DNA from 3 places in the Rhizobium sp. WSM1328 genome. Region 3 is predicted to be linked to each of the others. Evidence: predicted binding sites of a transcription regulator. Region 3 holds the regulator's gene; each other region holds the start of a gene.
What was found. Region 3 encodes PhoB, which activates phosphate uptake and scavenging genes when phosphate is short. Its sites were predicted from a motif close to TGTCATNNANCTGTCAT; they were not measured.
Positions count from the first base shown of each region.

Region 1: phnF (phosphonate metabolism transcriptional regulator PhnF) is a predicted target of PhoB. The motif match lies at 3,672-3,688, and genes of this name have one in related genera.
Region 2: AC2444_RS18045 (YdcH family protein) is a predicted target of PhoB. The motif match lies at 2,052-2,068, and genes of this name have one in related genera.

Region 1 covers NZ_CM172788.1:4,558,419-4,568,076, forward strand. Annotated here, with positions in the region: gene phnK (phosphonate C-P lyase system protein PhnK) at 1-537, opposite strand, end outside; gene AC2444_RS22475 (alpha-D-ribose 1-methylphosphonate 5-phosphate C-P-lyase PhnJ) at 534-1,409, opposite strand; gene AC2444_RS22480 (carbon-phosphorus lyase complex subunit) at 1,406-2,512, opposite strand; gene phnH (phosphonate C-P lyase system protein PhnH) at 2,517-3,125, opposite strand; gene phnG (phosphonate C-P lyase system protein PhnG) at 3,125-3,601, opposite strand; gene phnF (phosphonate metabolism transcriptional regulator PhnF) at 3,720-4,457, shown strand; gene AC2444_RS22500 (2,3-bisphosphoglycerate-dependent phosphoglycerate mutase) at 4,497-5,132, opposite strand; gene dapB (4-hydroxy-tetrahydrodipicolinate reductase) at 5,154-5,978, opposite strand; gene AC2444_RS22510 (ABC transporter ATP-binding protein) at 5,994-7,781, opposite strand; gene AC2444_RS22515 (glucokinase) at 7,932-8,957, opposite strand; gene AC2444_RS22520 (methylglyoxal synthase) at 8,975-9,355, opposite strand; gene mepA (penicillin-insensitive murein endopeptidase) at 9,482-9,658, opposite strand, start outside.
Region 2 covers NZ_CM172788.1:3,593,698-3,603,355, forward strand. Annotated here, with positions in the region: gene AC2444_RS18030 (thiamine phosphate synthase) at 1-267, opposite strand, end outside; gene AC2444_RS18035 (sulfite exporter TauE/SafE family protein) at 375-1,139, shown strand; gene AC2444_RS18040 (ArsR/SmtB family transcription factor) at 1,306-1,566, shown strand; gene AC2444_RS18045 (YdcH family protein) at 1,773-1,946, opposite strand; gene AC2444_RS18050 (YdcH family protein) at 2,175-2,378, shown strand; gene purE (5-(carboxyamino)imidazole ribonucleotide mutase) at 2,397-2,891, shown strand; gene AC2444_RS18060 (5-(carboxyamino)imidazole ribonucleotide synthase) at 2,888-3,964, shown strand; gene ykgO (type B 50S ribosomal protein L36) at 4,128-4,253, shown strand; gene AC2444_RS18070 (tetratricopeptide repeat protein) at 4,366-5,001, shown strand; gene AC2444_RS18075 (alpha/beta fold hydrolase) at 5,111-6,187, shown strand; gene AC2444_RS18080 (SDR family oxidoreductase) at 6,234-6,950, opposite strand; gene AC2444_RS18085 (helix-turn-helix transcriptional regulator) at 7,067-7,921, shown strand; gene ggt (gamma-glutamyltransferase) at 7,998-9,658, shown strand, end outside.
Region 3 covers NZ_CM172788.1:176,793-186,450, reverse strand. Annotated here, with positions in the region: gene AC2444_RS00945 (Hsp33 family molecular chaperone) at 1-71, opposite strand, end outside; gene argF (ornithine carbamoyltransferase) at 162-1,076, opposite strand; gene AC2444_RS00935 (aspartate aminotransferase family protein) at 1,119-2,318, opposite strand; gene AC2444_RS00930 (GcrA family cell cycle regulator) at 2,739-3,272, shown strand; gene phoB (phosphate regulon transcriptional regulator PhoB) at 3,515-4,198, opposite strand; gene phoU (phosphate signaling complex protein PhoU) at 4,333-5,046, opposite strand; gene pstB (phosphate ABC transporter ATP-binding protein PstB) at 5,091-5,906, opposite strand; gene pstA (phosphate ABC transporter permease PstA) at 5,923-7,245, opposite strand; gene pstC (phosphate ABC transporter permease subunit PstC) at 7,242-8,723, opposite strand; gene AC2444_RS00900 (substrate-binding domain-containing protein) at 8,894-9,658, opposite strand, start outside.

The DNA of each region.
Region 1 (9,658 bases), 370 kb from region 3:
GGTCGGCTCGTCCATGAAGACGAGGCGCGGGCCGGTGACGAGGTTGCGGGCGATCTGCAATCGCTGGCGCATGCCGCCGGAAAAGGCGCGCGGCTGGTCGTCGATGCGGTCGGCGTCGATCTCGACGCGTTCGAGCCAGTCGATCGCTGAAGCGCGGATCTTGCCGTAATGCCGGTCGCCGATCGCCATCAACCGTTCGCCGACATTGGCGCCGGCAGAAACGGTCATGCGCAGGCCGTCTGCCGGGTTCTGATGCACGAAGCCCCAGTCGGTGCGCATCAGGAAACGTCGCTCGGCCTCGTTCATGCGGTAGAGATCGCGGTAGCTGCCGTCGCGCATGTGATATTCGACGCTGCCGGTGCTCGGCAGCAGCCGGGTGGAGAGGCAGTTGAGCAGCGTCGTCTTACCGGAGCCGGACTCGCCGACGATGGCGAGCACTTCGCCGGGCCAGAGCTCGAAGGAGACGTCGCGGCAGCCGATGCGGTTGCCGTAGAATTTTGAAACGTCGTGAACTTTGAGAAGCGGGGTATCACTCATTCTGCAGCCTCCCGGGCCAGCATCTCGCCGGCATGTCCGTGCGCGCGGCGGTCTTCGCAATGATCGGTGTCGGAGCAGACGAACATCCGCCCGCCCTTGTCGTCGAGAACCACCTCGTCGAGATAGACTTCCTCCGCACCGCAAAGGGCGCAGGGTTTATCGAAACGCTGGATATCGAAGGGATAATCCTCGAAATCCAGGCTGACGACGTCGGTATAGGGCGGAACCGCATAGATGCGTTTCTCGCGCCCGGCGCCGAAGAGCTGCAGCGCATCCGACATATGCATCTTCGGATTGTCGAATTTCGGCGTCGGCGACGGGTCCATGACATAGCGGCCGTGGACCTTCACCGGATAGGCGTAAGTCCGTGAGATGCGGCCGTTATGGGCGATATCCTCGTACAGCTTCACATGCATGAGGCCGTATTCTTCGAGAGCGTGCATCTTGCGCGTCTCGGTTTCGCGCGGCTCGAGGAAGCGCAGCGGCTCGGGGATCGGCACCTGGTAGACGAGCACCTGCCCGACCCCGAGCTTTTCTTCGGGAATGCGGTGGCGCGTCTGGATGATCGTCGCATCCTTGGTATGCGTCGTCACCGCGACATTGGCGACCTTCTGGAAGAAGGCGCGGATGGAAACGGCGTTGGTCGTGTCGTCGGCGCCCTGGTCGATGACCTTCAGCACGTCATCGGGTCCGATGATCGAGGCCGTCACCTGCACGCCGCCGGTGCCCCAGCCATAGGGCATCGGCATTTCGCGCGAGGCGAAGGGCACCTGGTAACCCGGAATGGCGATCGCCTTCAGGATGGCGCGGCGGATCATCCGCTTGGTCTGTTCGTCGAGATAGGCGAAGTTGTAGCTGGCCAGATCGGTCATTCGGCGGCTTCCTTCATGTCTTCGCCACCGTTGCGGGCGGCTTCGAATTCGCGGCGCATACGGCGGACGAGATCGAGTTCGGCCTGGAAGTCCACATAATGCGGAAGCTTCAGGTGCTCGACGAAGCCCGTCGCCTGGACGTTGTCGGAGTGCGAGATAACGAATTCCTCATCCTGTGCCGGTGCGGTGATATCCTCGCCGAGCTCTTCGGCGCGAAGCGCCCGGTCGACCAGCGACATCGCCATCGCCTTGCGCTCGCTCTGGCCGAAGACCAGGCCGTAGCCGCGGGTGAATTGCGGCGGCGCCTTGGCCGAACCCTTGAACTGGTTGACCATCTGGCATTCGGTGATCTGGATCGTGCCGAGCGAGACGGCGAAACCGAGTTCCGGCACGTCGAATTCCACCTCGACGTCGCCGATGCGGATTTCACCGGTGAAGGGGTGGTTGCGGCCGTAGCCGCGCTGGGTGGAATAACCGAGCGCCAGCAGGAAGCCCTCGTCGCCGCGGGCAAGCGCCTGCAGGCGCAGATCGCGGGTCATCGGGAATTCCATCGGCTCGCGGGTCAAGTCGCCGATCTCGTGGTCTTCCGGCATGTCGCCGTCGGCCTCGATCAGGCCTTCCTCGCCGAGGATCTCGGAGACGCGCATGACGCGGCCGGTCTCGGCGGCGCGCTGAGCGGGCGTCTCGACCGCCTCGTCCGAAAGTAGCGAGGGATCGAGCAGGCGGTGGGTATAGTCGAAGGTAGGCCCAAGAAGCTGGCCGCCCGGCAGATCCTTGTAGGTCGCCGAGATGCGGCGTTCGATCGTCATATCAGCCGTGTCGAGCGGCTTCGAATAGCCGAAACGCGGCAGCGTCGTTCGGTAGGCGCGCAGCAGGAAGATCGCCTCGATCATGTCACCGCGCGATTGGCGGATGGCAAGGGCTGCGAGCGTGCGATCGAAAAGCGAGGCCTCGGCCATGACACGGTCGACGGCGAGCGCCAGCTGCGCCACGATCTGTTCGATGCCGATCGCCGGCAGCGAACGGTCGCCGCGGCGGCGGTCGGCGAGCAGGCGGTGGGCATTGGCGATGGCGGCCTCGCCACCCTTGACGGCAACATACATGAGCTCAGATCTCCGTTGCTGTGATCTTGGTGGTGCGCGGCAGGCAGAGGAAACGTCTGCCCGATGTCAGCACGATGTCGACGCCGCGCGGAAAGAGCGCACGGTTCTCAGTCCAGAGCCGCAGGAAAGTCTCCGGCAGGCCGATAGGCGTCATCTCCGCTACGCTCTGGATGCCCGGACCCATCAGCGCCAGCCTGCGGCCGCCCTCAAGTTCGGCGAGCTCGATGATGAGGGTCGTCGAGCGGTCGGGATATTCCTGCGTGCCGGATGCAAAGAGGCCGAAGGAGGAAAGTGCGGTGCCGGCCTCGGTGAAGGCAAAACGCGCCTCGGCCTTTTCGCTGGTCAACGGCGCGCCGGTGTGGAAGCCGAGCCACTCCGGCACGGCCGATTTCGCCAGTCCCTGGGAAAGCCAGACGGGTGTGTCGTGGTCGCAAAGCGTCAGCGCGATCGTGCCGGCGGCGATGCCGAGCGGTGCCGGCGGAGCGACATCGGGCTGAACAGTCTGGATCGTGCCGGGGCGGGCCATACCGTCCATCAGCATCTTGAAGACGCTTTGGGCATGGAAGACCGGCTCGGCAAAGCCGCCGGTCAAAGCTTCTGTCTTCAGGCCCATCAGTTGTCTCCCCGCACCATGGTGAAGAAATCGACGCGGGTTGCCGCCGTCTCGTCCGCCTTGCGGCGTTCGGCATCGGCGATCCGCTCAGTGATCGGCAAAAGCAGGGCCTGTTCGACGAAGTCCTTCGTCGCTTCCTCCTGCCAGAGCGCGTCGAAGATCGCCGCAAGCCTGGCCTTCTCGCGGTCGGTGCCGAGCGCCTGCGCATGGCCGACCGAACCGGAGTCGAGCCGGACCGTCGCCCGCGTCACCGTCACTTCGCCAAGATTGAAGGGAGCGCCGCCGCCGCCGATGCGTCCGCGCACCATCACCAGCCCGGTCTCCGGTCCGCGCACCTGATGAGCCACAGGCTTTTCCGGCAACGCATCGAAGACCGCCAAGAGTTCGCTGCGTTCCGCGCGCGCCAGCAGATCGGCGGCGCGTTTGCGCCCGGATGCCGTCTGTGACGCAGGGGCTTTGCTGTCCGCTGATATCATCGCCGCTTCCCTTAAAATGTCTATTGATATAGACAACCATACAAGATACATTTAGCTCTAAATCGATGTCGTGACAAGCGTGTGACATCGTGAGTGTAAATGGGTGGGCAGGGGCGGAATGGCGGGATTGAAGCAGGTGCAAAGGCAAACCGGCGTGGCGCTCTGGCGCCAGATCGCCGATCGGATTCGCGAGGCGATCAGCAGCGGCGCCTATGACGAAACGGGAATGGTGCCGCCGGAAACCATGCTGGCGCTGCAATTTGGCGTCAACCGGCATACCGTGCGCAGTGCGCTGGCGGCGCTGGCGCAGGAGGGTATCGTCCGCGCGGTACAAGGTCGCGGCACGCTGATCGAGCGCAAGGAGCGGCTGAATTTCCCGATCACGCGGCGCACGCGTTTCACCGCCGGCATCGGCGATCAGGCGCGTGAAATGCGCGGCCTTCTGCTCGATGAGGCAAAGGAGGAAGCGAGTGCCGAGATCGCCCGCTGGCTGGGCCTGAAGCAAGGAGATCAGGTGATCCGCCTGGAAACGCTGCGCCAGGCAGACAAGCGGCCGGTTTCAAGGGCGACGAGCTGGTTTCCCGCCGAACGCTTTGCCGGTATCGGTGCGGCTTACCGGACGGCGGAATCGATCACCAAGGCTTTCGCCGAACTCGGCCTGCCGGATTATGTCCGGGCGACGACCGAAGTGACGGCCGCCCATGCGAGTGCAGCCGATATGGCCGACCTCGAACTCACTCCCGGCGCGATCCTGCTGATCGCCAAGGCGATGAATACCGATCTTGAAGGTGTGCCGGTGCAATATTCGATCAGCCGCTTCGCGGCCGACCGGGTACAGTTCACCATCGAGAATTGAGCGCCTTTCCCCGCCGAAGCGGGGAAAGATCAGCTGAGATCAATGTGCGCCGGACATGTCGCCGAGCACTTCCTTGGAAGCGACGGTGGAATCCGCCTTCAGCGTGTAGACCATGGGCACGCCGGTGGCGAGATTGAGGGCGAGCACGCCTTCTTTGCTCAGCTTGTCGAGCACCATCACCAGCGAGCGCAGCGAATTGCCGTGTGCGGCAACCAGCACCTTTTCGCCTCTGAGGACGCGCGGCAGGATTTCGGTGAGGTAGTAGGGCCAGACGCGGGCGCCGGTGTCGCGCAGGCTTTCACCGCCGGGAGGCGGCACGTCATAGGAACGGCGCCAGATATGCACCTGTTCCTCGCCCCACTTGGCGCGTGCATCATCCTTGTTGAGGCCGGAGAGGTCGCCGTAGTCGCGCTCGTTCAGCGCCTGGTCTCGGATCGTCTGGAGATCGGGCTGGCCGACCTTGTCGAGGATGAGCTTCAGCGTGTGCTGCGCGCGCACCAGCACCGAGGTATAGGCGACGTCGAATTTAATCCCGTATTCGGCGAGCGCAGCCCCGCCTGCATTAGCTTCCTGGACGCCGAGCTCGGTCAGATCGGGATCCTTCCAGCCGGTGAAGAGATTCTTCAGGTTCCAGTCACTCTGGCCGTGGCGAACGAGGACGAGGGTACCGCTCATGAATATGCCTCCGTAGTATCGTTATGAGGAAGAAAGCCCGAGCACGTCGAGCATGGAATAGAGACCCGGCTTCTTGTCGCGTGCCCAAAGGGCCGCCTTGATGGCGCCACGCGCGAAGATAGAGCGGTCGGCCGCACTGTGCGATAGGGTGACGATTTCACCTTCGCCGGCAAAAAGCACGGAATGCTCGCCGATGACGGAGCCGCCGCGCAGCGTCGCAAAGCCGATCGTGCCCGCTTCACGGGCGCCGGTATGGCCGTCGCGCACCCGGACCGACTTCGCGGCCAGATCGATGCTGCGCCCCTTTGCCGCGGCCTCGCCGAACAGAAGGGCGGTGCCGGAAGGCGCATCCACCTTGTGCTTGTGGTGCATTTCCAGGATCTCGATATCCCAGTCATCAGGATCGAGCGCACGCGCTGCCTGCTCTGCGAGCACGCTGAGCAGATTGACCCCGAGGCTCATATTGCCCGACTTGACGATGCGGGCATGGCGGGCCGCTGCGGCGATCTTGGCATTGTCGTCGGGTAAACAGCCCGTCGTGCCAATGACATGGACGATGCGGGCCTGCGCGGCGAGGCCTGAGAATTCTACTGTTGCAGCGGGCGAGGTGAAGTCGAGCACGCCTTCGGCATCGAGAAAGGCATTGAGCGGATCGTCGCCGACGATGACACCGGTCGGGCCGAGACCGGCGATCTCGCCGGCATCCTTGCCGACGAAGGGCGAGCCGGCACGCTCGACCGCGGCATGCAGCGTCACGCCATCGATCGAATGGATGAGCCGGATCAGCGTCTGCCCCATGCGTCCTGCTGCGCCAACCACCACCAGTTTCATCGCAGCATCGCTCATGTCAGTCTCACCAATTCAGTTTGAATCGGAGGCCGAAGGCCTCTGCAGGTTGTTGAGGCGAGCGTAAAGACCGTCGCTGACCTTCGCAAGCGTCTCGTGATTGCCTTCCTCGACGACGCGGCCCTGCTGCATGACGACGATCTTGTCGGCCCGCACCACGGTCGAAAGCCGGTGGGCGATGACGACGACGGTGCGTCCGCTCATCGCTTCGTCGAGCGCCTTCTGCACGGCTGCTTCGGATTCGGTGTCGAGGGCCGAGGTCGCCTCGTCGAGAAGCAGGATCGGCGCATTGCGCACCAGGGCGCGTGCGATCGACAGCCGCTGGCGCTGGCCGCCCGAAAGCGTCACGCCGTTTTCGCCGACCGGTGTCTCGTAACCCTGCGGCTGTGCCGAGATGAAGTCATGCGCATAGGCAAGGCGTGCCGCCTCTTCCACCTCGGCATCGGTCGCTTCCGGCCGGCCATAGCGGATATTGTCGCGGATCGTGCCCTCGAAAAGATAGGGCTGTTGCGAGACATAGGCGAGCTGCTGGCGCAGCGACTTCTTGGTGATGTGGGCGATGTCCTGTCCGTCGATCAGGATTTCGCCCTCGCGCGGATCGTAGAAGCGCGGAATGAGGCTGATGACGGTGGATTTGCCGGCGCCGGAGGGACCGACAAGTGCGGTGGTCGCACCGCCCTCGGCGATGAAACTGACGCCGCTGAGCACGCTCTCATTGCCGTAGGCGAATGACACATTGCGGAATTCAATCCTTGCCTGCGTCACCGTCAGCGGCCGGGCATCCGGCAGGTCGCGCTGGCGCGGTTCCATGTCGAGCAATTCGTAGATCATCCGCGCATTGACGACGGCGCGCTCCATCTGCACCTGCAGGCGGGCAAGCCGGCGGGCCGGATCATAGGCAAGCAGCAGCGCCGTGACGAAGGAGAAGAAGGCGCCTGGCGGCACATTGTTATAGATCGAGCGGTAGGCGGCATAGGCAAGCACGCTGGCGACGGCAAAGCCCGCGAAACTTTCCGTCAGAGGAGAAGTGCGTTCGGAAAGCCGGGCAATCCGGTTCGCCCGGCTTTCGGCGCCCTTGATGAGTTTGTTGACCTTCCGTTCCAGCTCTTCTTCCATCGTGAAGGCTTTCACGATGGCGATACCCTGGATCGTCTCCTGCATGGCGCCGAGAACGTGGCTGTTCAGATGTACGGCCTCGCGGGTGGCCGAGCGCAGCCGCTTGGAAACATAACGCAGCGCATAGAGCAGCGGTGGGGCCATGATGAACACGGCAAGGCTGAGCAGCGGATCCTGGAGGATCATCACGGCGAGCAGCGAAACAAAGGTCAGCAGGTCGCGCACTGTCGAGGTGATCGTCAGGTTGAGCACGTCACGGATGCCGCTGACGTTTTGGCTCACCTGCGCGGCGATATGGGCAGAGCGCGCCTCGCTGAAGAAGCCGACCGAAAGCGTCATCAGATGCGCATAGAGCCGGCGCTGGTAGCGGGCGACGATATCGTTGCCGACCTTGGAAAGCGCCACCGCCTGACCGTAGCTCGCAAAACCGCGCAGCACGAAGGCTATGAAGATCGAAAGACAGATGATCCAGACGACGTCGGCGCGCCGATTGGCGAAGGCCTCGTCGATGATCGCCCGCATGATCCAGGCGGTGAACGCCGTCGAAAGCGCCACCACGATGAGGCAGGCGATCGCAAAGACATAGCCCCACAGATGGTCGCGGCCGTTTTCAGCGATGATGCGCTTCAGGATACCGGTTACGGTATCGCTGCTGACGCTCTGCGTTCTGCTTTCCGCCGCTTCCAAAAATGAGGTTTCCTGTCTCGGACCAAGCGCCCCGCGAAGGCGACGCGCACATTTGCCGGGGTCTATAAAGAGTTGGGACCGGTTTGGCTAGAGCGCCGCGCGCCCGCATAGGGCACGCCAAGGACGCTCTATTTGCTTTGCGTGCCGGGCCTAGCGCCGCCAGCGGCGGCCTTCGGTCGAGACGCCGAAATTTGCCGGCATCCGCGCATAGGAGGAAAGCCCGGCAAGCGCTGCCAGCGGATGCGTCACCACATAGGTCGGGATGGTGCGAAGCAGCGCCGTATGCGGCGCCTTGTCCTCGAAGGCGATGCGGAATTCCGGCTTCTTCAGCGCCGGGATGATCTTCTGCGAGATGCCGCCGGACAGATAGACGCCGCCGCGCGCCATGAACACCATCGCCATGTCGCCCGCCACGCGGCCGAGATAGGTGGCAAACAGCGAGACGGTCTCTACGGCTGCCTTGTCGCTGCCGGCAAGCGCATGCGAGGTGATGTCGGCGGGATCTTTCATCGTCGGCTGGATGCCGTCGACAACGCAGATGGCATGGTAGAGGTTGACGAGGCCGCGCCCGCAGAGGATCTGCTCGGCCGAAACGCGGCCTTCGATCGTCTCGATATGCGGGAAGATTTCATAATCGCGCTTGCTGCGCGGCCCGAGATCGACATGGCCGCCTTCGCCGGGAACCGGGATCCAGCTGTGCTGGGCATGCACAAGCCCGCCGACGCCGAGGCCGGTGCCTGGTCCGAGCACGACGCGGGAGGCGATCATGTCGCCGGTGGCGTCGCCGATGCGTTCGCGGTTTTCATCCGAAAGCGCGGCGATTGCCAGCGCCTGCGCCTCGAAATCGTTGACGACGAGCACATCCTCCATGCCGAGGCCCTCGATCATCGTCTTCGGCCGCACCACCCAGTCGCAATTGGTCAGCGGGATCTCGTCGTCGTTGATCGGGCCGGCGACGGCGAGGATCGCCGAGCGCGGCTGCACGGCGGTCTTGTCGAGCACGCCTTGCTGGATCGCTTCGTCGATCGTGGCGAAATCCGCCGTGCGCACGTTCGGAAACTGCTTCGGCTCGGCATAGGCATCGGTCAGGATGGAGAAGCGGGCATTCGTGCCGCCGATATCGCCGATCAGGATCGGGAAAGGCTGCGGAGCGATGCTGTTGTTCGGTTTTGGCATGGCCGGTTCCGTGCTGATCAGGCTTCGAGTGTGGGAAGAAGTTTTATAGCGGTCGCGTGGTTGAGCGCCATCGGAATATCGTAGACGATCGCCAGACGCATCAGCGCCTTCACGTCGACATCGTGCGGCATCGGCGTCAAGGGGTCGACGAAGAAGATCAGGGCGTCGACCTCGCCGGTCGAAATCAAGGCGCCGATCTGCTGGTCGCCGCCGAGCGGCCCGCTTTTCAGCCTCGTGACGTGGAGATCGGGGGCGGCGTCGAGCACGCGCCCGCCGGTGGTGCCGGTGGCGACGATCTTCCAATGGGAGAGAACGTCCCGGTTGGCGCGGGCGAAATCCGCCATGTCGTCTTTCTTCTGGTCATGCGCAATCAATGCAAGGCATTTGCCGCCGGCCATCAACCCCTCCGCCCGAGAAATTCAATCGATTTGACCGCTTTATACCAAGAATTTGCGATTTGAAAGACAGCGTATACCGGGCCTCGGTCCCAGGGGTCGGCCCCAGAGTTTGGTCCCAAGGTTTGGTCATTGTATCGCCGGCTTGTCGTTCGGAACCGGACCGACATCGGGCAAAGCCCCGTCGTCGGCGGCGGCAGGCGCTGCGGCCGGCGCGGCGGTGAGTGCGCTGGCGGCGGAAGGTCCGCCATAGGTGGCGGCCTGCATCGAGGCGACGGAAGTAGCATCGAGCACGGCGGCGCAGGC
Region 2 (9,658 bases), 1.3 Mb from region 3:
GGAAAGGTGCAGGCCATCGGCCTTTGCCCGGCCTGCGACACGGCTGTCGCCTGATATCAGCGCGGCTGCTCCAGCATCCTGGATCAATGGCACCAGCTTTTCCGCATGTTTCTGGAAGGTGCCGTCGTCGAGCCCGTATTGCGGCACGATCACCGAGGCGACATCGCCGCCCTTCAGCGCGTCGGCGACGATCTTTGCCTGTTCATCTGCATCGGCGATATCGGGCACGATGAGCACAAGGCGGCAGCGGTTTTCCGGTTCGGTCATGGGGTCTTTCCGTTTCCTGCGAATTCCCCTTCGAAATGAGGGATCCGCACTCGTTTTGTGTGAGTAGTTCCGTTAGACGAGGCTGGCAAGAGGAGGACGTCGAAAGCATGCCGCAGGATCTGTCATTCTACTACGCCGCCGTGCCCGCCGTTCTGCTGGTGGGCCTCGCAAAGGGCGGCATGGGCGACGCTTTGTCGCTGATCGGCCTGCCCTTTCTCGCCCTCGTCGTCTCGCCCGTCGAGGCAGCGGCCATCCTGCTGCCGATCCTGGTCTTCATGGACATGATCTCGCTCGTCATCTGGCGCAAACATGGCGACTGGGCGACGCTGAAAATCATGCTGCCGGGCGCGATCTTCGGTATCGCGCTGGGCTGGGCGACCTCGGCGCTGGTTCCGGGCAACATGCTGCGCATCGTCATCGGCGCGGTGACCATCCTCTTCTGCCTGCGCTATTTCTGGAACAGTTTCGGCCCGGGCGCCGGCAAGGTGATCCCGCCGCGCGGCCAGCGGCCGGTGGCCGCCGGCCTCTGGGGGACATTTTCCGGTTACGGCAGCTTCGTCGCTCATGCCGGCGGTGCGCCCTTCCAGATCTATGCCCTGCCGCTCAAATTGCAGCCGCGCGAATATACCGGCACCAGCGTGCGCTTCTTCGCAATCCTCAACGCCATCAAGCTGATCCCCTATTTCGCGCTCGGCCAGCTCGACACCCAGAACCTTGCGACCTCCGCGACGCTTCTGCCCTTCGCCCCGCTCGCCACCATCGCCGGCGCCTGGTGCGTGCGCCGGATGAGGCCACAGATCTTCTATCCCTTCATGTATGCGATGGCGCTGATCGCCGCCTTCCTGATCGTAGGCGAGGGCCTTGGCTGGTAGAAGCCATACAGCGCCGCACATCTTTCGAGAGGCGCAAAGGACGCTGTGGCACTTTGAACGGCTGCATAATTCCTGAAATCGACTCCGATTTTAGGAATTATGCAGTGACACGCTGCAATGCACAATTTCCTTGCTGGCGCGGCCGGTTTGACGTAGCGTTCCCGCCATGTCGAACACGGACCCCTTCTCTGCGATTGCCGATCCGAACCGGCGGTTTCTGCTGGAGGAATTGCGTCGCGCGCCCCGGACCGTCAATGAGCTCGCCGAAGGCCTGCCGATCAGCCGTCCTGCTGTTTCGCAGCACCTGAAGGCGCTTCTCGACAGCAATCTCGTCTCCGTGACCTCGGAAGGCACCAAACGTATCTACGCGGTCAACAACCGCGGCTTCGACAAGCTCAATTTGTGGCTGGATCAGTTCTGGGCCTGATGCATGTTCCCATGCGATCTGGGAATACGATGTGAATCATAAGAACGCGATGTGAGACGTGGCGGACCCAAAAGCGCCAGCCACGATGCCGGATGCATCGGGCTGGCGCAAATCTGGTGTCAAATCACCGGTTCTTGCTGATTTTTGGTGGAATGGATGGATTTACCTTGTTGCGCAAGATGATCGTCCGGCGATCCTTGGGAAGATTAGTGGACGGATGACTTAAGACGCTGAATCTCGTCCTTGATGCGCAACTTGCGACGCTTGCAATCGGCAAGTGCCGTATCGGAAATAGAGGGAGATGTTCTGAGCGCGTGCAACTCCTCCTCGAGAGCGACATGCTTTTTCTGGAGTGACTCAAGATGAGCTTGAACAGTCATATGACCCTTCCTTCCTCTTACCCTCCCCGGCCAACATCGTCGGGGATCAAGGTGTCAACGGGCGGGACTGTGACACATTTTTGAAGGCTTGTCGAAGGCCAAAAGATGAAGACTGGATGGCAATTTCATGATCAAGACTAACTAGCCGTTACCTGTATTTGATGATAGGAGCTTGCGGAAATCATCGGCAGATCGGACAAGGTCCAGGGACGATAACGGGGAATGTATATGGCCGATCAGGAACAGGCGGAAATCAGGCTCATAGTGGCGCGCTTGCGCCAGGAGCACGAGGATTTCGACGCCGCGATCAACGCCATGATCCAGACCGGATGCGACGCTCTGCGGATCCAGCGCATGAAAAAGAAGAAGCTCGTCATCAAGGACAGGCTCTCCAGGCTGGAAGATCAGATCATCCCTGACATCATCGCCTGAGAGGGAATAGCAGCAACGATGACAGACAGACCACCCGTCGCCATCATCATGGGCAGCCAGTCCGACTGGGAGACCATGAAAAACGCCGCCGACACGCTGGAGGCGCTGGAAATTCCCTATGACGCGCGCATCATTTCGGCGCACCGTACAGTCGACCGGCTGGTCAATTTCGCCAAGGGCGCACGCGCGGAGGGCTTCAAGGTCATCATCGCCGGCGCCGGCGGCGCTGCCCATCTGCCGGGCATGACCGCCTCGCTGACACCGCTGCCAGTTTTCGGCGTGCCGGTCCAGTCGAAAGCCCTGTCCGGCCAGGACAGCCTCCTTTCCATCGTACAGATGCCGGCCGGTATTCCGGTCGGCACGCTCGCCATCGGCAAGGCTGGTGCGGTCAACGCCGCCCTTCTCGCTGCCGCCGTACTTGCCCTTTCCGACGAAGAAATTGCCGACCGGCTCGACGAATGGCGCGAGCGCCAGAGTGCTGCCGTCGCCGAATACCCGATGGACGACCTATGACGGCAACAACGATCGGCATTATCGGCGGCGGCCAGCTCGGCCGCATGCTGGCGATTGCCGCCGCCAGGTTGAATTTTCGCACGGTCATCCTCGAGCCGCAGGCGGACTGCCCGGCCGCCCAGCTCGCCAACCGGCAGATTACCGCTGCCTATGACGATCCGGCGGCACTCGCCGAACTCGCCGATATCTGCGATGTCGTCACCTACGAATTCGAAAACGTGCCTGTCGCAGCCGCCGAAAAGCTCTCGGCGAGCGTGTCGGTCTATCCGCCGCCGAAGGCGCTGGAAGCCGCCCAGGACCGTCTCGTCGAAAAACGCTTTCTCAACGGCTGCGGCATAACCACTGCACGCTTCCATGCGATCCACAGCCAGGCCGATCTCGAAACGGCGCTGAAGGATTTCGGCGGCCAGGGCGTGCTGAAGACCCGCCGTCTCGGTTATGACGGCAAGGGCCAGAAGGTTTTCCGCTCGGCGGCCGACAGCCCGGATGGCACCTATGCAGCACTTGGCGGCGTGCCGCTCATTCTCGAAAGCTTCGTCGCCTTCGAGCGTGAAGTCTCGATCATCGCCGCCCGCGCCACCGACGGTACGGTCGTCTGCTTCGATCCCGCCGAGAATGTCCACCGCAACGGCATCCTCCACACCTCGACGGTTCCCGCCGCGATCTCGGCGCCGACGGCGGACGCCGCGCGGAAATCGGCCGAGAAAATCCTTGCCGCATTGAACTATGTCGGCGTCATCGGCATCGAATTCTTTGTGCTTGCCGATGGCGGTCTGATCGCCAACGAGATGGCGCCGCGCGTCCACAACTCCGGTCACTGGACGGAAGCCGCCTGCGTCGTCAGCCAGTTCGAGCAGCATATCCGCGCCGTCACCGGCCTGCCGCTTGGCAATGCCGAGCGACATTCCGACTGCGTCATGCAGAACCTGATCGGCGACGATATCCTTGCCGTTCCCGACTGGCTGCGGCGCCCCGACACGCTGGTTCATCTCTACGGCAAGACCGAGTGGCGCCCCGGCCGCAAGATGGGTCATGTCACCACCGTGACGCCGAAATCGCCGGTTTGGACCTGAGAAAACACCTCTGCGCCTTGGGAAAAACACCTTCATGTGGTTGACACGGAAAAGGTGACGGGGTATCTGCTCCCCCACCTAAACAGCGCGCCCGATGGCGCGCTTTTGATTGTTAAAGATACGGGCGAATGTGAATTCCCCATAGAGATCGCGGATCAAAAAAATGAAGATTAAGAATTCGCTCAAGTCGCTCAAGGCTCGTCACCGTGACAACCGTCTGGTTCGCCGCAAGGGCCGCATGTACATCATCAACAAGCTGAACCCGCGCTTCAAGGCTCGTCAGGGCTGATTTCGCGCGTCCGGATCGCCCTGCCGCGTGCGCTTGCGCCGGCAGATATATCCGGTGGGTCGCTGCGGTGATCACGTCAAATTTGTTTGATCTTCGGCGCTGGCGGGCTAATATGTCCGCCATGCGCTTTTTTGCTTTGACATCAGCGGCGCTGCCGCTCGCCCTCATTCTCCTTACCCCCTCCTTTCCGGCCGCCGCCGCGGAAAAGTCGGCTGCCGTCGCGAAAAAGGACGTCATCGTCGAGCAGGCGGATGCCAACAATTCGCCGAAGCAGCACCTCGACCAGCTCTTCAGCCAGCTGAAGCGTGAACGCGATCCCGAAAAAGCCAGTGGCATCGCCAATGAAATCCGCATGGAATGGAACGATTCGGGCAGTGCCACCGTCAATCTGCTGATGCAGTGGGCCGACAAGGCGATCGAGGAAAAGCGCAACCCCGCCGCCCTCGATTTCCTCGACGAGGCGATCGCGCTGAAGCCCGATTATGCCGAAAGCTGGAACCGCCGCGCCACGCTGAATTTCGTCATGGGAAATTATCGCAAGTCGATGTCCGACATCGAACGTGTACTCGATCTCGAGCCGCGTCATTTCGGCGCGCTCTCCGGCATGGCGGCGATCCTCAGCAATTCCGGTAACGATCAGCTGACCTTGAAGGCGTGGGAGCGTTTTCTCGATATCTATCCCGCCGAACGCACCGCGCAAGAACAGGCCAACACACTTGCGGAAAAACTCGCCGGCAACCGCACCTGATTCCGGACGGCGGCCTTGACGTCGGATCGTGCCGCGCAATTTTAGAATAGAGCGGGAACGATGCGGTGCCCGCTCGCAGGTCATCCCGCAATTACCGCTTGTTGAGATCATGCTTGCAGAAGTTTCCGCTCTTCTCGCCCCGCTCGCCGCCGCCATCGGTTACTCCACTTATAAGGCGCGGCAATTTGAACACGCCTATCCGAATATCGGCGAACTGACCGATATCGGCGGCTACCGCATGAATGCGGTCCACGTCCCGCCGCCAGAAAATTCGGATCTGCCGGCTCTGGTCTTCATTCACGGCGCCAGCGGCAATCTGCTCGACCAGGTCGTGGCCTTCCGCGCCGCACTCGAAGGCCGGGCGGAAATGCTGTTCGTCGATCGCCCCGGTCATGGCTATTCCGAACGCGGCGGTCCTGAGAACGCCGTCCCCTCCGGCCAGGCCGATGCAATCGCCAGACTGATGGAGAAGCGCGGCATCGAAAAGGCGATCATCGTCGGCCATTCCTTCGGCGGCGCGATCACCGCCGCCTTCGGCCTGCGCCATCCTGACAAAACCGCCGGCCTGCTCTTCCTCGCGCCCGCCACTCATCCATGGCCAGGCGGCATCGACTGGTACTATCACCTGGCAACCGTGCCGATCGTCGGCTGGCTCTTCAACCACGCAATCGTCGTGCCGCTTGGGCTCAGCCGGCTGGAGCGGGGCACGCTGAATGTATTCCGCCCCAATCCGCGCCCGGCCGACTACATCGAAAAAACCGGTCCGTCGCTGGTACTGCGTCCCAGCGCGTTCCAGAACAATGCCGACGATTTCAAACGACTGCTTGCCTATGTGAAGGAGCAGTCGCTGCTCTATTCGCAGATCACCGCTCCGACCGTCATCATAACAGGCGACAGCGACGAGATCGTCTGGGAACACCTGCACTCGCGCGGCCTTGCCCGCGATATATCAGGCTCCGAACTCATCACCGTTCGCGGCGTCGGCCACAAGCCGGATTACCTCGCAACCGATGTCGCCATCGCCGCCATGGAGAAGATATCAGGCAAGCCGCGCGACCTGCAGGCGATCGCCCGCAGGGCCGAAGAGAGGCTTGCCGCGGCCTCACGCGATCGGACGGCCGCAGCCGTACCATCGTTGGGGCCGACAGGACCCCACGTCTTTTCAGAGGCGCCGAGGACGCCGTAGCACTTTGAATGCTGCATAATTTTGTCAGCATCGTCCGAAACCTGCCTCAGGCGCCGAGACTGACGCCACCATCGCAGGTGATGACATGGCCACTCATAAATCCGTTTCCGATCAGGAAGGCAATCGCCTCCGCGATATCCTCCGGCCTGCCGACACGGCCGACCGGCGTGCGGCCGGCGAAATCCGCAAAGACGCTGTCGCGCTGCTCGGGCGGCAGGAAATTCCACCACGGCGTATCGACGACCCCGGGGGAAACGCCGTTGACGCGCAGCGGCTTCAATTCGGCGGCAAGCACCGGCACCATCGCCTCGATGCCGGCATTGACGGCCGCAAGTCCAGCCGTGCCAGGCATCGCAGCTTGCGCGCTGACCGCCGAAACGAAGGTGATGCTGCCGCCCGGCTGCAGCAGCGGCAGTGCCGCCTGGGCTGCCGCGGCATGCGGGATGAGCTTGGTCTGAAACCCGGCAAGCAGATCCGCCATGTCGAGCGTCACGAAGGGTCCGGCACCGTGACCGCTGCCCATCGCCAGCACGAGATGACCGAATGCGCCGATCTGGGAAAAAGCCTCCCCGAGACCGGAGAGCTCCGCCGCATCGAGCACGAGGCTGCGCAGTTCGCCCGCGAGCGATGCCGTCGCCGCGGCAAGCTTTTCGCCGTCGCGGCCCGCAATGGTAACGGTATACCCCTGTTTCAACAGTAATTTCGCCGTGGCAAGGCCGATGCCGGAAGAACCGCCGATGACGACCACATGCTGCGAAGACATGATGCTGCTCCTTGAATTGATCGAGCCGCGGGCGTTTCAATCACCCGCGGCACCGGCATCATGCGCGGCCTGGAAACGGCAAACAGTTCCAGTTTTATCCTGGTATTGATACTGATATAATCGCTCCCATGGACCAGAGACCCGATACATTCGATGCCCGCCGCCGTGAATTCGCAGCCTTTCTGCGTTCCCGTCGCGAGCGGCTGACGCCCTCCGAAGTTGGCCTGCCGGAGGGGTTTCGCCGACGCACGCCGGGTCTCCGCCGCGAGGAGCTCGCCATGCTCGCCGGCGTCGGCACCACCTGGTACACCTGGCTGGAACAGGGCCGCGACATCCGGCCCTCCATTCAGGTGCTCAACGCCCTTGCCGATGCGCTGCGCCTCGACGAGGCCGAGCGCCGGCATCTCTTCATCCTCAACAATCGGCAAGTGCCTCAGGCAATCTCGTCCGCACCCGAATGTGTCGACGAGCCGCTGCAGCGCATGCTCGCCAACCTGACACACCAGCCGGCCTATGTGCTCGGCCGCCGGTGGGACGTGCTCGCCTGGAACCGTGCCGCCGAGGTGCTGTTCGGCGGTTACGACACGCTCGACCGCGACGAGCGCAATACCATGCATCGCCTCTTTGCCGACCCCGCGCATCGCAAGCTGCTCGTCGACTGGGAAGCAGTTGCCCGCGTCTCGCTGGCGATGTTTCGCGCCGACAGTGCGCGTTATGCCGGCGATCCGGATTTCGATCGGCTGATCACGCTGCTGAAACAGTCAAGCCCTGAATTTCGTGATTGGTGGCAGCGCCATGAGGTCGTCAGTCCGCTATCCGGCATCAAGCGCATCAACCATCCCGTCAAGGGCCGCATGTCCTTCGAACATACCGGCCTAACACTGACCAGCCGGCCGGAAATGAAACTCATCGTCTATACGCCGCTCGATGACGACGACACCAACCGGAAACTCGCCGAGCTCCTCACATAAAAGCCAACCCCTTGCATTGCCTCGGGCTGCCGCAGTCCCATATGTTTTTCCATCATTGTCCATAGGAGGGGAAATCATGGGCCGCCTGCATATCGGGACGATCTCCGTCATATCAGCTTTGTCGCTGAGCCTGACCTCGGCTTTCGCCGCCTCGCCTGCGCCCGTCGAAGCCGAGCACGGCATGGTCGTCACCGCCCAGCATCTGGCGACCGATGTCGGCGTCGACGTGCTGAAAAGCGGCGGTAACGCCGTCGATGCGGCGGTCGCCGTCGGTTATGCGCTGGCGGTGGTCTATCCCTCGGCCGGCAATCTCGGCGGTGGCGGCTTCATGACCATCCGCCTGAAGGACGGCACGAAGACCTTCCTCGATTTTCGCGAACGCGCGCCGCTTGCCGCAACGAAGACTATGTATCTCGATGCCAAGGGCGATATCGTGCCGCGCGCCAGCCTCGACGGCTATCTTGCCGTTGGCGTGCCGGGCTCCGTCATGGGCTTCGAGACCGCGCGCGAGAAATACGGCAGCAAGTCGCGCGAAGAACTGATCGCGCCGGCACTTCGCTTCGCCAAGGAAGGTTTCACGCTGGAACAGGGCGACGCCGCAAGTTTCGCCGGCAACGCCAAGCGCCTCGCCAAGGATGAGGCGGCGGCGAAGATCTTCCTGAAACCTGATGGTAAACCCTATGCATCCGGCGAAAAACTCCAGCAGCCGGACCTTGCCGCAGTCCTGGCAGGCATTTCCGAAAAAGGCCCCGACGCCTTCTACAAGGCCGCCCCCGCCGAGGCGATCGTCAAGGCGAGCCAGGCCAAGGGCGGCATCCTCGCCAAGGAGGATTTCGAGCAATATGCCGTGCGGGAATTGAAGCCGATCGAGTGCAATTACCGCGGCTACGACATCATTTCCTCGCCACCGCCGTCTTCCGGCGGCGTCATCATCTGCGAGATCCTCAACGTTCTCGAAGGTTATCCGCTCTCCTATCTCGGCTATAACTCGGCCGAAACCGTGCACATCATGGTCGAGGCCATGCGCTACGCCTATGTCGACCGCAATGCAGCGCTCGGCGATCCTGATTTCGTCGAGAACCCGGTCGAGAAACTGCTCGACAAGAAATATGCCTCGGAAATTGCCGCCAAGATCGATCCCTACAGGGCCGGCGCCTCGGCGAACCTGAAACCGCTCGGCGGCAAGGAAAGCACCGAGACGACGCATTATTCGATCGTCGACGACGAGGGCAATGCGGTCGCCGTCACCTATACGCTGAACGGCTCCTTCGGCGCCGCGGTCGTCGCGCCCGGCACGGGTGTCCTACTCAACAACGAGATGGACGATTTCACCTCCAAGCCCGGTGTGCCGAACCTCTACGGATTGGTGCAGGGCGAAGCCAATGCCATCGCCCCGAAGAAGACGCCGCTTTCCTCGATGAGCCCGACGATCGTCACCCGGGACGGCAAACCATTCATGGTGATCGGCAGCCCCGGCGGCTCGCGCATCATCACCATCACATTGGAAGCGATCCTCAATGTCGTCGATTTCGGCATGGATATCAGTCAGGCGGTCAACGCCCCGCGTGTCCACCACCAATGGCAGCCCGACAAGGTCTTTCTCGAACCCTATGCACTCTCGCCCGATACCGAAAAGACGCTTGCCGCCATGGGCTACAGCTTCGATGGCGGCAATGACGCGCCGCAATGGGGCCAGGCCGCAGGCATCCTCGTCGGCGGCAAAAGCCTTGCGGCAAT
Region 3 (9,658 bases):
ACCTGGAAGGGGACGACATGGTCATCGCCGGCGAAATCAAACTGGCCGAGGGCGGCTGCAGCTTCTGCCATGGCTTTTAACTCCTAGTTTCAGAGCGATGGGCCAGCGTGCCCTTCGCTCACGCGGTCGCGAGTCTGTCTCTCGCGACGTCCGATTATGGTTCAGATCGCGCCCAGGCACCAAGCAAGAATCGACTTCTGCGCATGAAGACGGTTTTCCGCCTCATCGAAGACCACGGATTGCGGACCGTCGATCACTTCGTCCGTCACTTCCTCACCGCGATGAGCGGGCAGGCAATGCATGAACAATGCATCATTGCCGGCTTTCGCCATCAAGGCCGCGTTGACCTGATAAGGCTGGAAGACATTGTGACCCCGGGCCCGATGTTCCTGATTCATGGAGACCCAGGTATCGGTCACCACGCAATCGACGCCGGCGACCGCACGGTCGGCATCATGGCAAAGCATGATTTCGGCGCCCTCATTGCGGGCCCAGTTCAGATAGTGATCCTTGGGCTCCGAGCCAAGGGGCACGGCCATGTTCATGCGGTAGCCGAAGCGGGCGGCACCCTCGACCAGCGAATGCAGCACATTGTTGCCGTCGCCGGTCCAGGCGATGGTCTTGCCCTTGATCGGGCCGCGGTGCTCTTCGAAGGTCATGATATCGGCCATAATCTGGCAGGGATGGGTGTCATCCGTCAGCGCATTGATGACAGGCACGGTCGCATGCTGGGCCAGCTCGACCAGCCGCGAATGCTCGGTGGTGCGGATCATGATCGCATCGACATAACGCGACAGCACCTTGGCGGTGTCGCCGATCGTCTCGGCGCGGCCGAGCTGCATCTCGGTGCCGGACAGGAACAGCGTTTCGCCGCCGAGCTGGCGCATGCCGACGTCGAAGGAGACGCGGGTGCGCGTCGACGGCTTCTCGAAGATCATCGCCAGCATCTTGCCGGCGAGCGGCTTGTCGCCCTGGCCCGCCTTGAAGGCCTGCTTGCGGGCGAGCGCATCGTTCATGATCGTTCTGAGATCGGCTGATGTGACCGCCGAAAGATCGAGGAAGTGTTTAGGGCTCATATCGTCTTCTTACCTGTGCTGCGCCCGAAGGCGGCAATTTCTTCAAGCCGTCTTCTTGACCTTGGAGGCGCGAATGCTCTCGGCGGCGCGCTCGACGCGGGAAAGGCCCTCGCGGGCTTCCTCGGCGGTGACCACGAGCGGCGGAAGAAGGCGGATGACATTGTCGCCGGCAGGCACGCCGAGCAGATGGGCGGCGCGGATCGCCTGCAGCAGTTCGGCTGAGGGAACGGCAGCCTTGATGCCGAGCAAAAGCCCTTCGCCGCGCACGTCCTCGATCACATCGGGATAACGATCCTTCAGCGAGGCGAGGCCCTGGCGGAAGACAAGTGCTACGTCGCGCACCTGCTGGAGGAAGCCATCGGCAAGGATGATGTCGAGCACGGCGCTGCCGACGGCCATGGCAAGCGGATTGCCGCCATAGGTCGAGCCATGCGTACCGGCCTTCATGCCGGAGGCGGCCTCTGATGTGGCAAGGCAGGCGCCGAGCGGGAAACCGCCGCCGATGCCCTTGGCGACAGCCATGATGTCGGGGGTGACGCCCGACCATTCATGGGCGAAGAGCTTGCCGGTGCGGCCGACGCCGGTCTGGACTTCGTCGAGGATCAACAGCAGGCCGTTCTCGTCGCAGAGCTGGCGAAGCGCCTTCATGAACTCAGGCGTGGCAGGACGGACGCCGCCCTCGCCCTGCACCGGCTCGATGAGGATGCCAGCCGTGGCATCGGTGATCGCGGCGCGGACCGCTTCGATGTCGCCGAAAGCCACCTGATCGAAACCCGGCGCCTTGGGGCCGAAACCTTCGAGATATTTTTCCTGGCCACCGGCGGCGATCGTCGCCAGCGTCCGTCCGTGGAAGGCGCCTTCGAAGGTGATGATATGGAAGCGCTCGGGATGGCCCTTGGAAAACTGGTAGCGGCGCGCCGTCTTGATCGCGCATTCGAGCGCCTCGGCGCCCGAATTGGTGAAGAACACCTTGTCGGCGAAGGTAGCGTCCGTCAGCCGTTTTGCCAGACGCTCCTGGCCGGGGATCTCATAGATGTTCGACAGGTGCCAGACCTTGTCTGCCTGCTCCTTCAGTGCGCCGACCACATGCGGATTGCTGTGGCCGACGGAGGTGACGGCGACGCCGGCGCCGAAATCGAGATATCGCTCGCCAGTTTCGGTGATCAGCCATACGCCCTCGCCTCGCTCGAACCGCAGCGGGGCACGAGAATAGGTGTCATAAAGCGGCGCGGCTTCAGCCATGGCGCGATCTCCATCAAAGTTGCCGGGCAATGACTCCGGCTAAGGAAACCAGGCCCGAAAAATCAAAAATGCCGCCTTGCGGCGGCGAGTGGCACTATTTCCTTTTCGCGCTGCAATGTCAACAAAACGGCGCCCTTAGCGTATGCAGCACAGGTGTACAGCGGCATTTTCAGTCTTCAACAGGCATTATTGCAGAAATGCCACGCAGGGACAGCAAGTTGGGGAAAACTACGAATTCGATTCATCCGGATTCATGCGACTCTTGTCACGGAGTCAGGCTCACACTAGGTTAAAGATCAATTACTAGACTGCATGCGGCGGAACTAGTCACCAAAATTGATCAAGCGTTTCTTGTTTCGGAGCTCCCGGGACAACGGTGAGGGATTCTGCCATCACCAACGCAAAAGGTGGAGACAGGGCATGAACTGGACAGACGAGCGGGTCGAGAAACTCAAGAAGCTTTGGGCCGAAGGACTGAGCGCGAGCCAGATCGCGGCACAACTTGGCGGTGTCAGCCGAAACGCGGTCATCGGTAAAGTGCACCGGCTGTGCCTTCCCGGCCGTGCCAAGGCCGGCGGCACCAACACCGCGGCGCGAACGCCGAAGCGCAATACATCGGCGCCGCGCGCGCCGAACTTCGCCTCTCGCATCACCACCCGCACCGTCACCCGCCAGCAGGGCGCGACGATGCTGAAGGAAGAGATCGAGATCGAAACGATCGAGGAAATGGAATACGTGCCGAGAGGCAATGTGGTGGTGCCGATTTCCCGCCGCCTCGGCCTGACGGAACTGACCGAACGCACCTGCAAGTGGCCGGTCGGCGATCCGCTGAAGGATGACTTCCATTTCTGCGGCTGCGAGTCCCCCGACAATTCGCCCTATTGCGGTTATCACCAGAAGCTTGCCTACCAGCCGGTGAATGAACGCCGCCGGGCAGCGGCGCGGGCCAGCTGAACGGGCTGACCATCGTTAGAATGCAGAAAACGGGCCGAGTGGCCCGTTTTTTTATGCGCGGATGGAAGCTCAGGTTTCCCTCCGTCATGCTCGGCCTTGTGCCGAGCATCTGATCACCTCAACTACTTGAGGGAAAAAACTTTATTTTCAAATACTTCATTTGGCGTGCGCAGATCCTCGGCACAAGGCCGAGGATGACGTCGCGGGTTTTGCCAGGGCTCAGCAGGCTCAGATGAAAGCCCTCAGGCTTCCATCGAATAACCGGCGCCGCGGACGGTGCGGATGACGTCCTGCATGTTGGAGAAATTCAGCGCCTTGCGCAGGCGGCCGACATGGACGTCGACGGTGCGCTCGTCGACATAGATATCGTGGCCCCAGACACCATCCAACAGCTGTGAGCGGGAGAAGACCCGGCCCGGCGACGACATCAGGAATTCCAGCAGGCGGAATTCGGTGGGGCCGAGGCGGACTTCGCGGGTCTTGCGATGGACGCGATGGGTCTCACGGTCGAGCTCGATGTCACCGCATTTCAGCACCGTCGACAGCACCTCGGGACGGGCGCGACGCAGCATCGCCTTGACGCGGGCAACGAGTTCGGGGGTCGAAAAGGGCTTGACGACATAATCGTCGGCGCCCGTCGACAATCCGCGGACACGCTCGCTCTCTTCGCCGCGCGCCGTCAGCATGATGATCGGCAGACGCTCGGTCTCCGGCCGCATGCGCAGGCGCCGGCAGAGCTCGATGCCGGAGACGCCGGGCAGCATCCAATCAAGGATGAGAAGATCGGGCGTGCGCTCCTGAAGCCGCATTTCGGCTTCGTCGCCACGAAGGATGGTATCGACCTCGAAGCCTTCCGCTTCGAGATTGTAGCGAAGAAGCACGCTGAGGGCTTCCTCGTCTTCAACAACTGCAACTCTCGGGATCATGCGTGTCGGTCTCCTCGCGCATAATCCTTAAACCAGGGTGATTTAAGCAATGCATCCTGCGCAAATTTAAAAATTGGCTGCGACCTCTTTGCGCGCCCGGACGGGCGCGCACGCAAGCGGCGGGGTGTGGGCAGTTATTCGGTGACCGCGCCGACGGTGTTGGCGCTGTCGTCCTTCGGCCGATCGCCTTCCGGCTGCGCGCCTGTCGTCATGTAATAGATCGTCTCGGCGATGTTGGTGGCGTGGTCGCCGATGCGCTCGATGTTCTTGGCGCAGAAGAGAAGATGCGTGCAGCTGGTGATGTTGCGCGGATCTTCCATCATGTAGGTCAGGAGCTCGCGGAACAGCGAGGTGTACATCGCGTCGATCTCGTTGTCGCGTTCGCGGATCGCATTCGCCTTGTCGGCGGAACGATTGGTGTAGACGTCGAGCACTTCCTTGAGCTGGACGAGCGCCAGCTCGGACAGATGCTCGAGGCCGCGGGCGAGCTTGCGGGGAACGCCGGTGCTTTGGACGGCGATGACGCGCTTGGCAGTGTTCTTGCCGAGGTCGCCGACGCGTTCGAGATCGGCGGCGATGCGGATCGAACCCATGATTTCGCGCAGGTCCGCGGCCATCGGCTGGCGGCGGGCGATGGTGACGATCGCCTTGTCGCCGATTTCGCGTTCGGCGTGATCGAGGATCACATCGTCGGAGATGACCTTCTGCGCCAGCGCGGTATCGCCGTTGACGAGCGCCCGTACGGCTTCGGCGACCATCTGCTCGGCCAGGCCGCCCATTTCGGAAATCCGCCTGGACAGGAACTTCAGATCATCATCATAGGCAGAATAAATATGTGTCGATGCCATGGGGCTTTATCCTCGAATAACGGAAAGGCTTGGTGACGCCAAAATCAGCCGAAGCGACCCATGATATAGTCCTGGGTGCGCGGATCGTCGGGATTGGTGAACATCTTGTCGGTGTCGTTCTCCTCGACGAGATTGCCGAGGTGGAACATGGCGGTGCGCTGCGAAACACGCGCGGCCTGCTGCATGGAATGGGTGACGATGACGATCGTGTAGTTCTCGCGCAGCTCGTGGATCAGCTCCTCGACCTTGGCGGTGGCGATCGGGTCGAGCGCCGAGCAGGGCTCGTCCATCAGGATGACTTCCGGGCTGACGGCGACGGCACGGGCAATGCAGAGGCGCTGCTGCTGACCGCCCGACAGGCCGGTGCCGGATTCGTGCACGCGGTCCTTGACCTCGTTCCAGAGACCGGCGCGCTGCAGGCTGGTCTCGACGATCTGGTCGAGATCGGCCTTCGACTTGGCAAGGCCATGGATGCGCGGGCCATAGGAGACGTTTTCATAGATCGTCTTCGGGAACGGGTTCGGCTTCTGGAAGACCATGCCGACGCGGGCACGAAGTTCGACGACGTCGATATCGGGATCATAGATATCGTCGGTATCCAGCGTGATCTTGCCGGTGACGCGGCAGCCGTCGATCGTGTCGTTCATGCGGTTGAGGCTACGCAGGAAGGTCGACTTGCCGCAGCCGGACGGGCCGATCAGGGCGGTTACGGTGTTTTCGCGGATGTTCAGGTTCACATCGAATAGCGCGCGCTTTTCGCCGTAGTAAACCGAGACATCCTTTCCGATCATCTTATACGGGACGTTGCTCATCTTGTGATCCAGCGCCTTTTCAACTGCAGCTTCCGTCAACATGTTCATGATCTTGTAACTCCGTTTACCAGCGGCGCTCGAAGCGACGACGCAAGAGGATGGCGCCCATGTTCATGACGATCAGGAACAGGAGCAGGACGATGATGGCACCCGAAGTACGCTCAACGAAGGCACGTTCGGCCTCGTTGGCCCACATATAGACCTGTACGGGCAGAGCCGTCGAGGGATCGAGCGGTGTCGTCGGCGCGTTGGCGACGAAGGCGACCATGCCGATCAGAAGCAGCGGCGCGGTTTCGCCGAGCGCATGCGCCAGGCCGATGATCGTGCCGGTGAGGATGCCGGGCATGGCGAGCGGCAGAACATGGTGGAACACCATCTGCATCTTCGAAGCGCCGAGGCCGAGGGCCGCGGCGCGGATCGACGGCGGCACGGCGCGAAGGGCGGCGCGCGTCGCGATGATGATCGTCGGCAGGGTCATCAGCGTCAGCACCAGGCCGCCGACCAGCGAGGCCGAGCGCGGCAGGCCGATGAAGTTGATGAAGACGGAAAGACCGAGCAGACCGTAGACGATCGAGGGGACCGCAGCGAGGTTGTTGATGTTGACCTCGATCAGGTCCGTCAGCTTGTTCTTCGGTGCGAACTCCTCGAGATAGATCGAGGCGGCGACGCCGATCGGCAGAGCAAGCACGAGGACGATCAGCATCAGGTAGAGCGAGCCGATCAGGGCGACGCCCAGGCCCGCGGCCTCCGGACGGCTGGAATTGCCGTTGACGAAGAGGCCGGTATTGAACTGCTTGTGGAGAGCGCCGCTCGCCTTCAACTCGTTCATCCAGCCGACCTGCTTGTCGTTGACCTTGCGGTTCTTCTCATCGACCGACAGATCGATCTGGCCCTTGTTGGCGCTGTCGACATTGGCGTCGGCAAGCACCGTGACATTGACCGTCTTGCCGATGATGGACGGATCGGCGACGACCATGTCGCGCAGCTGGACCGGCGCACCCTTGGAGAGCATGGCGGATGCATCGCGCACATCGGGACGGCTCGCGGCATTGACGTTCAGCTGCTTGACGATCGCGTCGCGCAGGAGAACCGGATAATTGGCGGCGATCAACACCGAAGGGTCGGTCGCACGCTTGTTGTTCGGGTCGATCGTCTTCTCGGAGAATTCGATCGGCAGGGTGATCGCCGTCTGCTGGAAGGCGGTATAGCCCTTGCCGATCACCGTCCACAGCAGGATGAACAGGAAGACGAGACCGAAGGTGATGGCGGCGATGCCATAGGCCTGGAACCGGCGCTCGGCGGCATAGCGGCGCTTGATGCCGATATCGCGGCGCACCGGCGCCTTGGAAACGGTGACGCCTGATGTGGGAGAAACAATATCCGTCATTCGTACTGCTCCCGGTATTTGCGCACGATGTAGAGCGCATAGATATTGAGGCAAAGCGTGATGCAGAACAGGGTGATGCCAAGGGCGAAGGCAACCAGCGTCTGCGGCGAGGTGAACTCAAGGTCGCCGGTCAGCTGGTTGACGATCTTGACGGTCACCGTCGTCATCGGCTCGAAGGGGTTGATCTGGATGCGGGCGGCGACACCGGCGGCCAGCACGACGATCATGGTTTCGCCGATGGCGCGCGAGGCGGTCATCAGCAAGGCGCCGACAATGCCGGGAAGAGCGGCCGGCAAAACCACTTTCTTGATGGTTTCGGAGCGTGTGGCACCAAGACCGAGCGAACCGTCACGCAAGGTCCGCGGCACGGCGGTGATGATGTCGTCCGACAGCGAGGAGACGTAAGGGATCAGCATGATGCCCATGACGATGCCGGCCGTCAGAACGCTCTGCGCCTGGATGAAGTTGCTGTAGTTGCCGGACAGAAGGCCGCTGATCTGGGCAGAGAAATCGCGCAGGAACGGGCCGACGGTGACGAGCGCGAAGAAGCCGTAGACGATCGTCGGAATGCCGGCGAGCACTTCGAGGAGCGGTTTGGCGACGCCGCGCAGCTTCGGCGAGGCGTATTCGGCCATGTAGATGGCGGCAAAGAGGCCGACCGGCACGGCGACCAGCATGGCGACCAGACCGATATAGATCGTGCCGAGCAGCAGCGGGATCAAGCCGAACTGGCCGAAGGACGAGCTGCCGGCGCCGGCAAAGCGTGGATCCCAGACGGTGCCGAAGAAGAAGTCCATGGCGGGAACGGCCGCAAAGAAGCGGGCGGCTTCCGACAGCATGGAGAAGACGATGCCGATCGTCGTCAGGATGGCGATCGAGGAGGCAAGCAGCAGGCCCCAGAGCATGACGCGCTCGACCCGGTTGCGGGCGCGGAAGCGCGGAGCGATGGAACGCAGCGCATAGAAGGCGCCGGCAACGGCGAGAGCGAAGACGATCGCCGTCATGGCGATGCGGCTCGTCATGCTCATCGCGTTGAGCTTTTTGGCGGCGTCGAGCATGTAAGGCAGCGGCTGGCTGGCAAGCGGCACGCCCTTTTCGAGGAGCTTGGCCTGCAGGGCAGCCGGATCGTTGGCGACCGCGGCAGTTTCATCCGAGGTCAGCATCGTCATGCCGCGGGCAACCGTCGCCACCGTCGAATAGCCGAGATCCTGCTCGACTGCGGCTTGCGCTTTGATGTCGTCGGGGAAAGCACCGCGAACCGAGGACTGGATGATGCCGGGGCTGATGGAGAGCCAGAGGCAGAGGACGAGCAGGGCGGGAAGAACTGCCCAGATCGCCGCATAGGCGCCGTAATAGACCGGCCGTGAATGCAATGCGGAGGATCGGCCTCCGGCAAGCGCCGTGGCACGAATGCGCGCGACCAGATAGGCGGCGGCACCGATCACCACAAGGCACAAAAGTATGATGGATGTGCTCATTCGTTACGTCCCCAGGCCCATAGCCCCCAAAAAGCCCGGCAGCTTCATCAGCCTGCCTTCAGCTTCCAATCATGGAGAAGGAATTCCAACCCTGCAGCTCCAGAACCGCTGGCGCGCAGGGACATAAGCAACGCCGGCGCGGGCCAAGAAGGACCGCGCCGGCAAAATGATTACATGGACTTGCCTGCTTCGACGTCCTTGCGGATTGCGTCGCGCTCTGCGTCCGGAGCGGCAACGAGGCCGTATTCGACGAGCGGGCTGTCGGGGCCGATCATCTGGTCGGATACGAAGAAGTTGACGTATTCCTTCAGGCCCGGAACAGCGCCGAGATGTGCCTTCTTGACGTAGAAGAACAGCGGGCGGGAAACCGGGTAGGTGCCGTTGGCGATCGTTTCGGTGGACGGAACGATACCGCTCATGCTCGCAACTTTGAGCTTGTCGGCATTGTTTTCATAGAAGGAAAGGCCGAATACGCCGACGCCGGTCTTATTGGCGGCGATGCGTGCGAGGGTTTCCGGATAGTCGCCGTCGATGTCAACGGCAACGCCGTCCTTGCGGACTGCGACGCAGGCCTTGCCCTGGGCAGCCTTGTCGGCGATTTCCTTGGCGATGACGTCAGTTGCGCCCGAAGCCTTGCAGCCGGCGGCGAGAACGTTCTGTTCGAAAACTTCGCGGGTGCCGTGCTTTTCGCCCGGGATGTAGGCAGCGATATCAACAGCCGGAAGCTTCGGGTTGACTTCCGACCACTTCTTGTAAGGGTTGGCGACGAGCTTGCCGTCGACGACGACCTGGGCTGCGAGGGCCTTGTAGATGTCGGCAGGAACGTAGGCGACGTCAGGGTTGGAAGCGTCGGTTGCGAAGACGATGCCGTCGTAGCCGATCTTGACTTCCTGGATGTCGGTTACGCCGGCAGCCTTGCAGGCTTCGGCTTCGTT